2 regions of the Desulfuromonas sp. KJ2020 genome follow, and region 1 is predicted to be linked to the other one. Evidence: riboswitches for the same ligand, from Rfam matches in the RefSeq annotation. Region 1 holds a riboswitch; the other holds the start of a gene.
The links. Region 1 has a riboswitch for thiamine pyrophosphate ahead of thiD (bifunctional hydroxymethylpyrimidine kinase/phosphomethylpyrimidine kinase). Riboswitches for the same ligand answer to the same signal wherever they lie in the genome.
Positions count from the first base shown of each region.

Region 2: it holds a riboswitch for thiamine pyrophosphate, as region 1 does, so the genes downstream of both, thiF (sulfur carrier protein ThiS adenylyltransferase ThiF) here and thiD (bifunctional hydroxymethylpyrimidine kinase/phosphomethylpyrimidine kinase) in region 1, are expected to answer to the same signal.

Region 1 is NZ_JAKUKE010000001.1:62,050-67,433, reverse strand. Features, by position in the region: gene MJO47_RS00345 (ChaN family lipoprotein) at 1-105, opposite strand, end outside; gene speD (adenosylmethionine decarboxylase) at 137-937, opposite strand; gene thiC (phosphomethylpyrimidine synthase ThiC) at 1,134-2,435, opposite strand; gene thiD (bifunctional hydroxymethylpyrimidine kinase/phosphomethylpyrimidine kinase) at 2,502-3,920, opposite strand; TPP riboswitch at 3,988-4,090, opposite strand; gene alr (alanine racemase) at 4,307-5,384, shown strand, end outside.
Region 2 is NZ_JAKUKE010000001.1:1,597,962-1,603,345, reverse strand. Features, by position in the region: gene MJO47_RS07340 (diguanylate cyclase) at 1-900, shown strand, start outside; gene glpK (glycerol kinase GlpK) at 977-2,455, shown strand; gene MJO47_RS07330 (hypothetical protein) at 2,499-2,810, opposite strand; TPP riboswitch at 2,979-3,082, shown strand; gene thiF (sulfur carrier protein ThiS adenylyltransferase ThiF) at 3,136-3,960, shown strand; gene thiS (sulfur carrier protein ThiS) at 3,957-4,157, shown strand; gene MJO47_RS07315 (thiazole synthase) at 4,212-4,982, shown strand; gene thiH (2-iminoacetate synthase ThiH) at 4,985-5,384, shown strand, end outside.

The DNA.
Region 1 (5,384 bases):
GGGGTTTTGTGGGTCGCCCGGAAGTTTGGGGGAGGAGCAGGCCGTCATGGTCAGGGTTGCTCCGATAGCCAGGGTGACCAACAGGTTTCGCATGACGGTAAACATGACTCTCCTTGTGTCGTGGTCCGGTGGATGCTCAATAGATATTCTTGGAATAGAAGATCTCGGTCATCTCTTTTTGCAGACTTTCTTTTACCCGTGCCTTTTCCTCGGGGGAGAAATCTTTGGCGGCGCTGGCGAACAGGTAGTTGTCGAGGTTGAAATCGCGCAGCAGCATCTTGGTGTGGAAAAGATTTTCCTGGTGGATATTGATGTCCACACACTGATAGAGATCCAGGGTCGACTTTTTGATGAACTGCTGGATCGACAGGATCTTGTGATCGATATAGTGCTTGGTGCCCTTGACGTCGCGGGTGAAGCCGCGCACCTTGTAATCCATGAGCACGATGTCCGACTCGAAGGAGTTGATCAGGTGGTTGAGGGCTTTAAGCGGACTGATTTTGCCGCAGGTGGAGACGTCGACGTCGACGCGGAAGGTCGATACGCCCGTCCGGGAGTCGGTCTCCGGGTAGGTGTGGATGCACAGGTGGCTCTTGTCGAGATGGGCGAGCACCTGGTCGGGTTTGGGGTCCACCGGTTCCTCGGCGATGAGGATGGTGACGCTGGCCCCCATGGGATCATAATCCTGACTGGAAACGTTGAGGATGTTGGCCCCGATGATGTCGGCCACCTCGGTCAAAATTTTCACCAGACGCTCTGAATTGTACTCCTCATCAATGTATTCCAGATACTCCTTGCGGGCCTGGGGCGCACGGGCGTAGCAGACATCATAGATGTTGAAGGACAGCGTTTTCGTCAGGTTGTTGAAGCCCCGCAGCTTGATTTTGTGGGGACGCTTGGGGCGATTGGTCTTTTTTACCACTTTTTTTGCACACATAATTCTATATCCCTCCCGGGTGGTGAGATATTTGGCCAAGCCAAATTCGCTAATCTAAACATGAACGTGGGCCGGATTTCAACCATAAATATTGGCCTGGTGCGAGGCGTCGGGGCGTCTGGCCGGAAAAAGAAAAATGCCCCCGCCAGCAGGCGTTGGGGCATTTTTCAAGACGGGTTTGTGCAGGAAAGCTGCCTCAGCCGGCGGTGCTCTGCCGTTTACGTTCGTTCATGACCTTGTAGGCGCAGAACTCCCCACACATGGTGCAGGCACCGTGCTCCTCGTCGACACCCGATTCGGCTCGCAGGCGGCGGGCTTTTTCGGGGTCGAGAGCCAGTTCGAACTGCTTTTCCCAGTCCAGCTCCTTGCGGGCGCGGGCCATGGCGTTGTCTTTGTCGATGGCGCCTTTGACGCCCTTGACGATGTCGGCGGCGTGGGCGGCAATGCGGCTGGCCATGACGCCTTCGTGCACATCCTCGACGGTGGGCAGGCGCAGGTGCTCGCTGGGGGTGACGTAGCAGAGGAAGTCGGCGCCGGCGGAGGCAGCCAGGGTGCCGCCGATGGCGCAGGTGATGTGGTCGTAGCCGGGGGCGATATCGGTGACCAGGGGGCCCAGCACATAGAAGGGGGCGCCGTGGCAGAGCCGCTTCTGCAACTGGATATTGGCTTCGATCTGGTTGAGGGGCACGTGCCCCGGCCCCTCGATCATCACCTGCACACCGGCGTCCCAGGCGCGCTGGGTCAGTTCGCCCAGCACGATGAGCTCATGAATCTGGGCGCGGTCGGTGGCGTCGGCCAGGCAGCCGGGGCGGAAGCCGTCGCCGAGGGAGAGGGTGGCATCGTAGGGCTTGACCAGTTCGAGCAGACGGTCGAAGTGCTCGTAAAGGGGGTTTTCGGCCTGATTGCGGGTCATCCATTCGATGGTGAAGGAGCCGCCGCGGGAAACAACCTCCATGATGCGTCCCTCACGGTCCATGCGCTCGACAGTGGCGCGGGTGACGCCGCAGTGCACGGTGATGAAATCGACGCCGTCGTCGAGGTGCTTTTTGATGCCGTCGAAGATCTCGTCGACCGTCATGTCGACCATGGCCTTCTTTTTGCGGACGACGGTATCGACGGCGGCCTGATAGAGGGGGACCGAACCGATGCAGGCGCTGGTTTCGCGAATGATGGCGGCACGGATCTCATCGATGGGGCCGCCGGTGGAGAGATCCATGATGGCGTCGGCGCCGGCGGCGACGGCGACCCGGGCCTTTTCCAGTTCTTTGTCGATGCTGGTGTCGTCCTTGCTGGTGCCGATGTTGGCGTTGACCTTGGTGCGCAGGCCCTTGCCCACGGCCAGAGGGATGCCGTTGATGTGCCGATTGTTGTGGCAGATGATGGCGGTACCTTCGGCAATGCGCTGGCGCAGAATTTCAGGGTCGATGCCTTCAGCGGCCGCGGCCTGTTGCATCTTGTCGGAGATCAGGCCCTGGCGGGCGATTTCAAGCTGGGTCATGTTTTTCCCTCGCATTTACGGTCCGCTCAGGCAGGCCGTCAGTTGTGAAAAAGTGTCGAACCGGGTTCACTCGGGCTGGCGGAAAAGCCGGGCGGCCCGATAGTGGTTGACGGGGCCGTGTCCCGTGCCCAAATCAAAGGAGCTGCGGATGGCTTCGGTGATGAAGGTTTTGGCCTGCTCGACGGCCTGGGTCAGTGGCACCCCCTGGGCGAGGAAGGTGGCAATGGCGGCCGAGTAGGTGCAGCCGGTACCGTGGGTGTTGGGGGTGTCCAGGCGGGGGGCGGCCAGGCGGTGCAGCTGGTCGTCGGCCAGCAGCAGGTCGACGGCGGCTCCTTCAAGGTGGCCCCCTTTAATCAGGACATGGCGGGCGCCCATCTGCTGCAACCGGCGGGCGGCGCGCTCCATGTCCTTTTCGTTACGCACGGCAAAACCGGTCAGGGCCTCCGTTTCAGGCAGGTTGGGAGTCAGCAGGTAGGCGACCGGCAGCAGGTGCTGGACAAAAGCCGCGATGGCCTCCTGTTGCAGCAGGGGAGCGCCCCCCTTGGCAATCATGACCGGGTCGACCACGGCAAGCAGGGCGTGCTGGTCGATGGCGCGGGCTACCTGCTCGACGATTTCGGCCGAAAAGAGCATGCCTGTTTTGACGGTGTCGGTACCCAGGTCCGCGAGCACCGCCTCGATCTGGGCCGTGACGAAATCCACGGGGGCGGGGTGCACCCCTTTGACCCCGAGAGTGTTCTGGGCGGTGAGGGCGGTGAGGGCGCTCATGCCGAAGCTGCCCAGCAGGGTGATAGTTTTAAGGTCGGCCTGAATGCCCGCTCCCCCCCCTGAATCCGAACCGGCAATGGTGAGAACCTTGCCGCGGGGGAAGGGATTGTGACGATTAAAGAGCAGGGCGATTTCGCCGGCAGCCAGCGCCGGGGCCGGGTCGGCCATGACCGCCGAGATGACGCAGAGGGCGTCGGCGCCGGCCGCGAGGACGTCACTGCCGTTGTCGCGGTTGATGCCGCCGATGGCCACTACCGGTATCTGCACGGCCTTGCGCACCTTTTTGAGTATGTCGAGCCCCACCACCTGGATATCGTCCTTGCTGGTGGTCGGATAGATGCTGCCGACGGCGACGTAGTCCGCCCCCTGCCTCTGGGCCTTGAGAGCTTCTTCGGCATTGCGGGTGGAGACGCCAATGATCTTGTTTGGCCCCAGAATGCGACGGGCCTCGCCGACGGCGCCATCCTGCTGGCCAATATGAACGCCGTCGGCGCCGCTGGCCTGGGCGATGACCGGATCGTCGTTGACGATAAAGGTGGCTCCCCGTTGCCGGCAGAGCTGTTTGAGCTGGCAGGCGATGGCCAGTTGCTCCTGATCGGGCCGCACCTTGTCCCGGTATTGGACGACGCGAACCCCACCCTGCAGGGCGGAGGCCACCTTGTCCAGCATGATCTCTACCGGTTCCTGGGCGGTGATCAGGTAAAGTCCGTCAATCATCATGAGCTCTCAGTGGCAAAATAAAAAATCGTCATGCCTTCGCAGGGCATGACGATCGGAAAACAACCGGTTCCTCTCGCCGCTTCCCTACGCCGGTACGAACCGGATCAGGTTCAAAGGGTCATCCCTGGTTGCGGGATTCTCAGTGTGCCACTCCCCTAGCGGTCTGCACTTTTTCAAGCGGCTTTGCCTGTGCCGGCGCCTGCCGCCCTTCATCCCCGGACGAGGCCGTGAGAAGAAGAAAAAAGCCTAATGGATTAGGGTTTTGCTGTCAACCAGAATAATGCGGAAATCACGATTCCGCCGCCGGCGGGATCATGAGTTTCTCCTTTACAGTCTCGGACCGTCGTGCTAAGAAAAATTTTTCTTCCAGAGGCCTTGCCGTTATGTCTCCTGATTCTACGTTTCCAACTTTTGTCGAGATAAATCTTGCCGCCCTGCGTCACAACTTCCGCCAGGCGCGTAGTCAGGCGGGAGCAGAGCGCAAGCTGCTGGCGGTCGTCAAGGCAGACGCCTATGGTCACGGGATCGGGCCGGTGGCGGTCTGCCTGCAGGACGAAGGCGCCGATCTGTTCGGTGTGGCCTCCGTGCAGGAGGGGCAGCAGTTACGTGAGGCGGGGATCGACCGTCCTGTTGTCATCTTGGGAGGGTTTTTCCCGGGTCAGGAAGAGGCTCTCCTCCGCCACCGCTTAATTCCTATTTTGTTCGATGTCGAGACCGCGAGGCGTCTGAACCAAGTCGCTCTGGCTAACGGTCAAGTCTGTCCCTTCCACCTCAAGCTCGATACGGGTATGGGGCGGGTCGGTTTTCGGCCCGAGGAGCTGGGTGCGGTGCTGGCGGAGATGGCTGCCTGGAAAGGGCTGCGGCTCGAAGGGGTTCTGTCTCATCTGGCGCTGGCCGATGCGCCGCAGGATCCCCTGACGTCCCGTCAGTATGAAACGTTCTGCGGCATGCTGCAGCAGATTCGTGACGCTGGCCATCAGCCCTTGTGGGTTCATCTGAGCAACAGCGCCGCGCTCTTCGCCCATCATCTGCCCGCATGCAATCTGGTGCGTCCCGGCATCGTCCTCTATGGAGCGCTGCCTTCCGACGCCTTCGCCGGCCGTCTCGATCTGCGATCGGTCATGAGCTGGCGCACTCATATCTACCAGCTCAAGCAGGTTCCCGTCGGCACCGGGGTGTCCTACGGTCATCGCTTCAAGGCCGAGCGGCCCTCCGTACTGGCTGCCATTCCGGTCGGCTACAGCGACGGCTATAGCCGTCGCCTGTCCGGTTGTGGGGAAGTGCTCGTGCGTGGACAGCGGGCGCGGGTAGCCGGTACCGTATGCATGAACTGGACAATGATCGATGTCAGCGATATCCCCGGGGTTCAGGTGGGGGACAGGGTGACGCTGCTGGGCGGCGACGGGGATAACTGCATTGGTGCCGAAGAACTGGCGGCAAAGGCAGGAACCATCTCCTACG
Region 2 (5,384 bases), 1.5 Mb from region 1:
ATCCATATCCTGCGCCAGACCTCCCTGTTCAAGTTCTATTACGAGGCCGGTGACGGCATCGAGGGGTTCAAGATAGCCCTGAATAAAGCCGTGGACATCATCCTCTGCGACCTGGAGATGCCGGGCATGGACGGGTTCAAATTCCTGACCATGATGGGTACCCGTGATGAACTGCAGGACATTCCCGTCATCATGCTCACCGGCCGCGAGAGCCAGGAGGCCAAGGTGCGGGCGCTGGAGCAGGGGGCCAGCGACTATGTCACCAAGCCCTTCGATCCCGCCGAACTCATCGCCCGCGTCAAGGTCCAGGTCAAGATCAAGTCGCTGCAGGACAGTCTGAAAAAAAGCAACGAGATGCTCCTCAAGCTTTCCAACACCGATCCGTTGACCCAGCTCTACAACCGCCGCTTTCTCACCGATGCCCTGGAGCGGGAAATGAACCGCAGCACCCGCAACAACACCCCGGTGACCCTGGTCATGCTGGATATCGATCACTTCAAAAAAGTCAACGACACCTACGGACACCAGCGGGGCGACCTTATTCTTAAGCGGGTGGCCGACCTGCTCCTGTCCGGATTGCGCGAATACGATCTGGCCTCCCGCTTCGGTGGTGAGGAATTTGCCCTGGTGCTGCCGGAAACCAGCCCGGAGCAAGGATTCGAGGCGGCCGAACGCCTGCGCCTGGCCTGCAGCGAGCTGTCCTTTCCTGACGAGCTGTCCGCTCTAAAATTGACCATCAGTCTGGGGGTGGCCGCCTTCCCCCACCCCGACATCCACACTCTTGACGATCTGATTCGCGAGGCCGACTACGCCCTATACCGCGCCAAGCGCACGGGCCGCAACCGCGTTTCTTTGCATGGGGACTGCCCGTCATCGCCGGAGCACATGGCCTCGGCCTGAGGGTCGCCCCATCCCGCCGCCTCCGGATCATCCTCCCCTCAAGAGTCATGAACATCTCCTGCCCCGGAGGGTTGCCATGTCCAGATACATACTCGCCATCGACCAGGGAACCACCGGAACCACGGCCCTGCTCATCGAACGGGACCTGCGCATCGCCGCCAAGGTCACCGTCGACTTTCCCCAGCATTTCCCCAAACCGGGCTGGGTCGAGCACGATGGGGAAGAAATCTGGTTCTCGGTGATTCAGGCCATCCGCCGCGTCTTGGACGGCACCGGCGTCAATCCGCGCGAGATCGCCGCCATCGGCCTGACCAACCAGCGGGAGACCACCCTGCTGTGGGATCGCCGCACCGGCCGGCCCGCCGCCCCCGCCATCGTCTGGCAGTGTCGCCGCAGCGCCGACATCTGTGACGAACTTAAGGAACAGGGCGCCGAACCCCTGGTTCGCCGCAAGACCGGCCTGGTGCTCGACCCCTATTTCTCCGCCACCAAACTCACCTGGCTGCTGCGCCACCAGCCGGAGCTGCGCCGACGGGCCGAGGCCGGCGATCTGGCCTTTGGCACCATCGACACCTTCCTGGTCTGGCGCCTCACCGGCGGGCGCCGCCACGTTTCCGACGTCTCCAACGCTTCGCGCACCCTGCTCATGGAGCTGCGCCGCCTCGATTGGGACAAGGAGCTCCTCGACCTCTTTGAGGTTCCGGCGGCCGTCCTTCCCGACATCGTCCCCTCCTCGGCCGTATACGGCCAGACCCGCGGTCTGGATCTTCTCCCCGACGGTATCCCGGTGGCCGGCATGGCCGGAGACCAGCAGGCGGCCCTCTTCGGACAGGCCTGCTTCGAGGCCGGCGAAGCCAAGTGCACCTACGGCACCGGCGCCTTTTTGCTGCAGAACACGGGAGAAGAACCGGTGGAGAGCGGCCACGGCCTGCTGACCACCGTCGCCTGGCAGCTCGACGGCCGTACCAGCTACGCGCTGGAAGGAAGCGCCTTCATTGCCGGCGCGGCCGTGCAATGGCTGCGGGACGGCCTCGGTCTCTTCCCCGCCTCAGCGGATATCGAGCACCTGGCCGCTTCCGTCCCGGACAGCGGTGGCGTCGTTTTCGTCCCTGCCCTCACCGGACTGGGCGCCCCCCACTGGAAGAGCGGCGCCCGCGGGCTGATCAGTGGCATCACCCGCGGCACGACCGCCGCCCACCTGGCCCGGGCCACCCTGGAGGGCATGGCGCTGCAGATTCACGACCTGGTAGCAGCCATGACCGAAGACCGGGGCGCCGCGCTGCGACACCTCAAGGTGGACGGCGGCGCCGCCCAGAACAACCTGCTCATGCAGCTGCAGGCCGACCTGCTGCAGCTGCCGGTCGTCCGCCCGCAGACCGTGGAAACCACGGCCCTGGGCGCCTCCATGCTGGCGGGCCTGGCGGTAGGGTTCTGGGAAAATCTCGATGAACTGCGGCAGAGTTGGCGGGAAGAACGACGCTTTGCCCCCGAAATGGCGGAAAAGCGCCGGGAAGAATTGATTCGCGACTGGCGGCAGGCCGTGTCGAAAGCCTGACAATAAGGGCGACAGGAAAAGCCCCGGCCAGCGGAGAGGGGAATTACAGCTCGTTGAGGAGACGGTAGATCTTCTGCTCGACATCCCAGACGGCCACGGCCAGGTCCTCGGCGCCGGCCTCTTCCAGCAGCAGCCTGGCCCGATCCAGCCGGGTATGGGCAGCCAGCAGTACCGGCGTCAGCTCGACCTCCAGACGGATACGGGGGATCTCCCCTACCTGCTCCTTGAGTTCTTCCAGCCCGGCCAGCCCCTGGCGCACACCCTGGACAGCCTTGTCATCCGCCGTCCCATCCAGCTTCTGCACCAGTTGTGCAGCCTCGTTCACCAGGTCCCGATAGCGATCTGAAATTGTCATGGTTTCTCCTCCTCTTCCACCCTGTCGGCAACCAGCCACAGCGGGGTTTTCGCAGGTTTTCGGAAGGGCCTCATAGTAATCAAATCGACGGGGAAAAACAACGGCAAAGGGAGAAAAAAGTTGACGGACCCGCAGCGCTGTTGCTAACGTACCGACTCACCACAATTGGAAATGCCCTAGGGGAGTTTTTTACTGAGAGCCTGGCCACGGCGAGGCGACCCTTTGAACCTGATCCGGGTGATACCGGCGTAGGGAAGCGGCGCACGATTCGGAGCACTGGATTTATCCAGCCGAAAAAGGCCGCTTTCTGCGGCCTTTTCTTTTTATGACCATCTATCTCAACGAAAATCCACTCGACACCGGGGAAGGGCTGACCCTCTACCAGCTGCGCGACCGTTTCAATCCTGGCGCCGACGTGCTCATCGTCAACGGCTTCGCCCTCTCTGACGACCGAGCACTGGCCGAAGGGGACCGCGTCGTCCTCATCCGCCGGGGCGAGCAGCCTTCACCGGCGGAATTCGAAGCTCTGCTCTGTGCCCGTCACACGCCTGGCGTGCAGGCCAAACTCAAGCAGGGCACCGTCGGCATCGCCGGCACCGGCGGCCTCGGCTCGGCCGTGGCCGTCGCCCTCGCCCGCTCTGGCATCGGTGGCCTCATTCTGGCCGACTTCGATGTCGTCGAACCCTCCAACCTCAACCGCCAGCAGTTCTTCATCGACCAGATTGGCCAGCCCAAGGTCGAGGCTCTGCGGGACAACCTGCGCCGTATCAACCCCGGCGTCGACCTCCGCCTCTTCAACGGCCGTCTCACCCCCTCGAATATCGCCGAAGTCTTTGCCGGCGTCGATGTACTGGTGGAAGCCTTCGATGCCCCGGACCAGAAGGCCATGCTCGTCCAGACCTTTCTGCAGACGAATTCGGCGGCCCCCATCGTGGCGGCTTCCGGTGTGGCCGGAGCCGGGCCGTCCAACACCATCATCACCCGCCGGGCCGCCAGCCGCCTCTACCTGGTCGGCGACGGCGACAGCGAAGCGCGGCCGGGCCAGGGTCTCATGGCGCCTCGCGTCGGCATCGCCGCCCACCATCAGGCCAACGCCGTGCTTCGACTCCTTCTCGGTGAAACTCCGGAAGACGAAAAGGATTTTTCATGACAATTCTTCTCAATGGAAGGGAAAAGACCCTTGAAGCCGCCCTGACAGTGGCCGAACTTATCGAACAGCTGCAACTGGCCGACGACCGGGTCGCTGTGGAGCTCAACCGGGCCATCGTGCCCAGGCAGGCCTTTGCCACCACCCACCTGCAGGATGGCGACCGGATCGAGATCGTTCACTTTGTCGGCGGCGGCTGAACCCGGCCGCGCACCCTACCCCCGCACCTCACTCATTCCTATAAAGGAAGGCCTATGGACCAACTTATTATTGCAGGACGCGCTTTCAACTCCCGGCTGCTGGTCGGTACCGGCAAATTTGCCTCCAACGACGCCATGGTGGCGGCCATGGAGAATTCGGGCTGCGAAATCGTCACCGTCGCCCTGCGCCGGGTCGATATCGACAATCCCCAGGACAGCATGCTGGGCGCGATCGACCGCGACAGGTATCTGCTGCTGCCCAACACCAGCGGCGCCCGCGACGCCGACGAAGCGGTGCGTCTGGCCCGCCTGGCCCGCGCCGCCGGCTGCGAACCCTGGGTCAAGCTTGAGGTGACCCCCGACCCCTACTACCTGCTGCCCGACCCCATCGAAACCCTCAAGGCCGCTGAAATCCTGGTCAAGGAAGGGTTCATCGTGCTGCCTTACATCAACGCCGACCCCGTGCTGGCCAAGCACCTGCAGGAAGTGGGCACCGCCACCGTCATGCCCCTGGGCGCCCCCATCGGCACTAACAAGGGACTGCGCACCCGCGACCACATCGCCATCATCATCGAGCAGGCCATCGTGCCGGTGGTGGTTGACGCCGGGCTGGGAGCGCCTTCCCACGCCGCCGAAGCCATGGAGATGGGGGCCGACGCCGTCCTGGTCAACACGGCTCTCGCCGTCAGCGGCAATCCCGGGGCCATGGGTGCCGCTTTCAAAAAAGGGGTGGAAGCCGGTCGCGAGGCCTTTCTGGCCGGGCTGGGCGAACAGCGTCAGCAGGCCGAGGCCTCCAGCCCGCTGACAGGCTTTCTAGGGAATTGAACATGAGTTTTCTCGACGTCATCCAAGAATACGACTACCAGCAGGTGCTGGCGGATATCGAAGGCAAAACGGCCGCAGAGGTGGAACGGGCGCTGGCGGCCGAGCGCCTGCGACCCGAGGACTTCAAGGCCCTGCTGTCACCGGCGGCCGCCGCCTATCTCGAGCCCATGGCCCAGAAGGCCCATCGTCAGACCCTGCAGCGCTTTGGCCGCAATATTCTGCTCTATGCCCCCCTCTACCTCTCCAACGTCTGCAGCAACGGCTGCCGTTACTGCGGCTTCAACGCCACCAACAAGGTCGGCCGGCAGACCCTCAGCCTCGACGAGGCCGAAGAGGAAGCCCGCGCCCTACGGGCCAAAGGTTTTGAGCACATCCTGCTGGTGACGGGGGAAGCCCCCACGG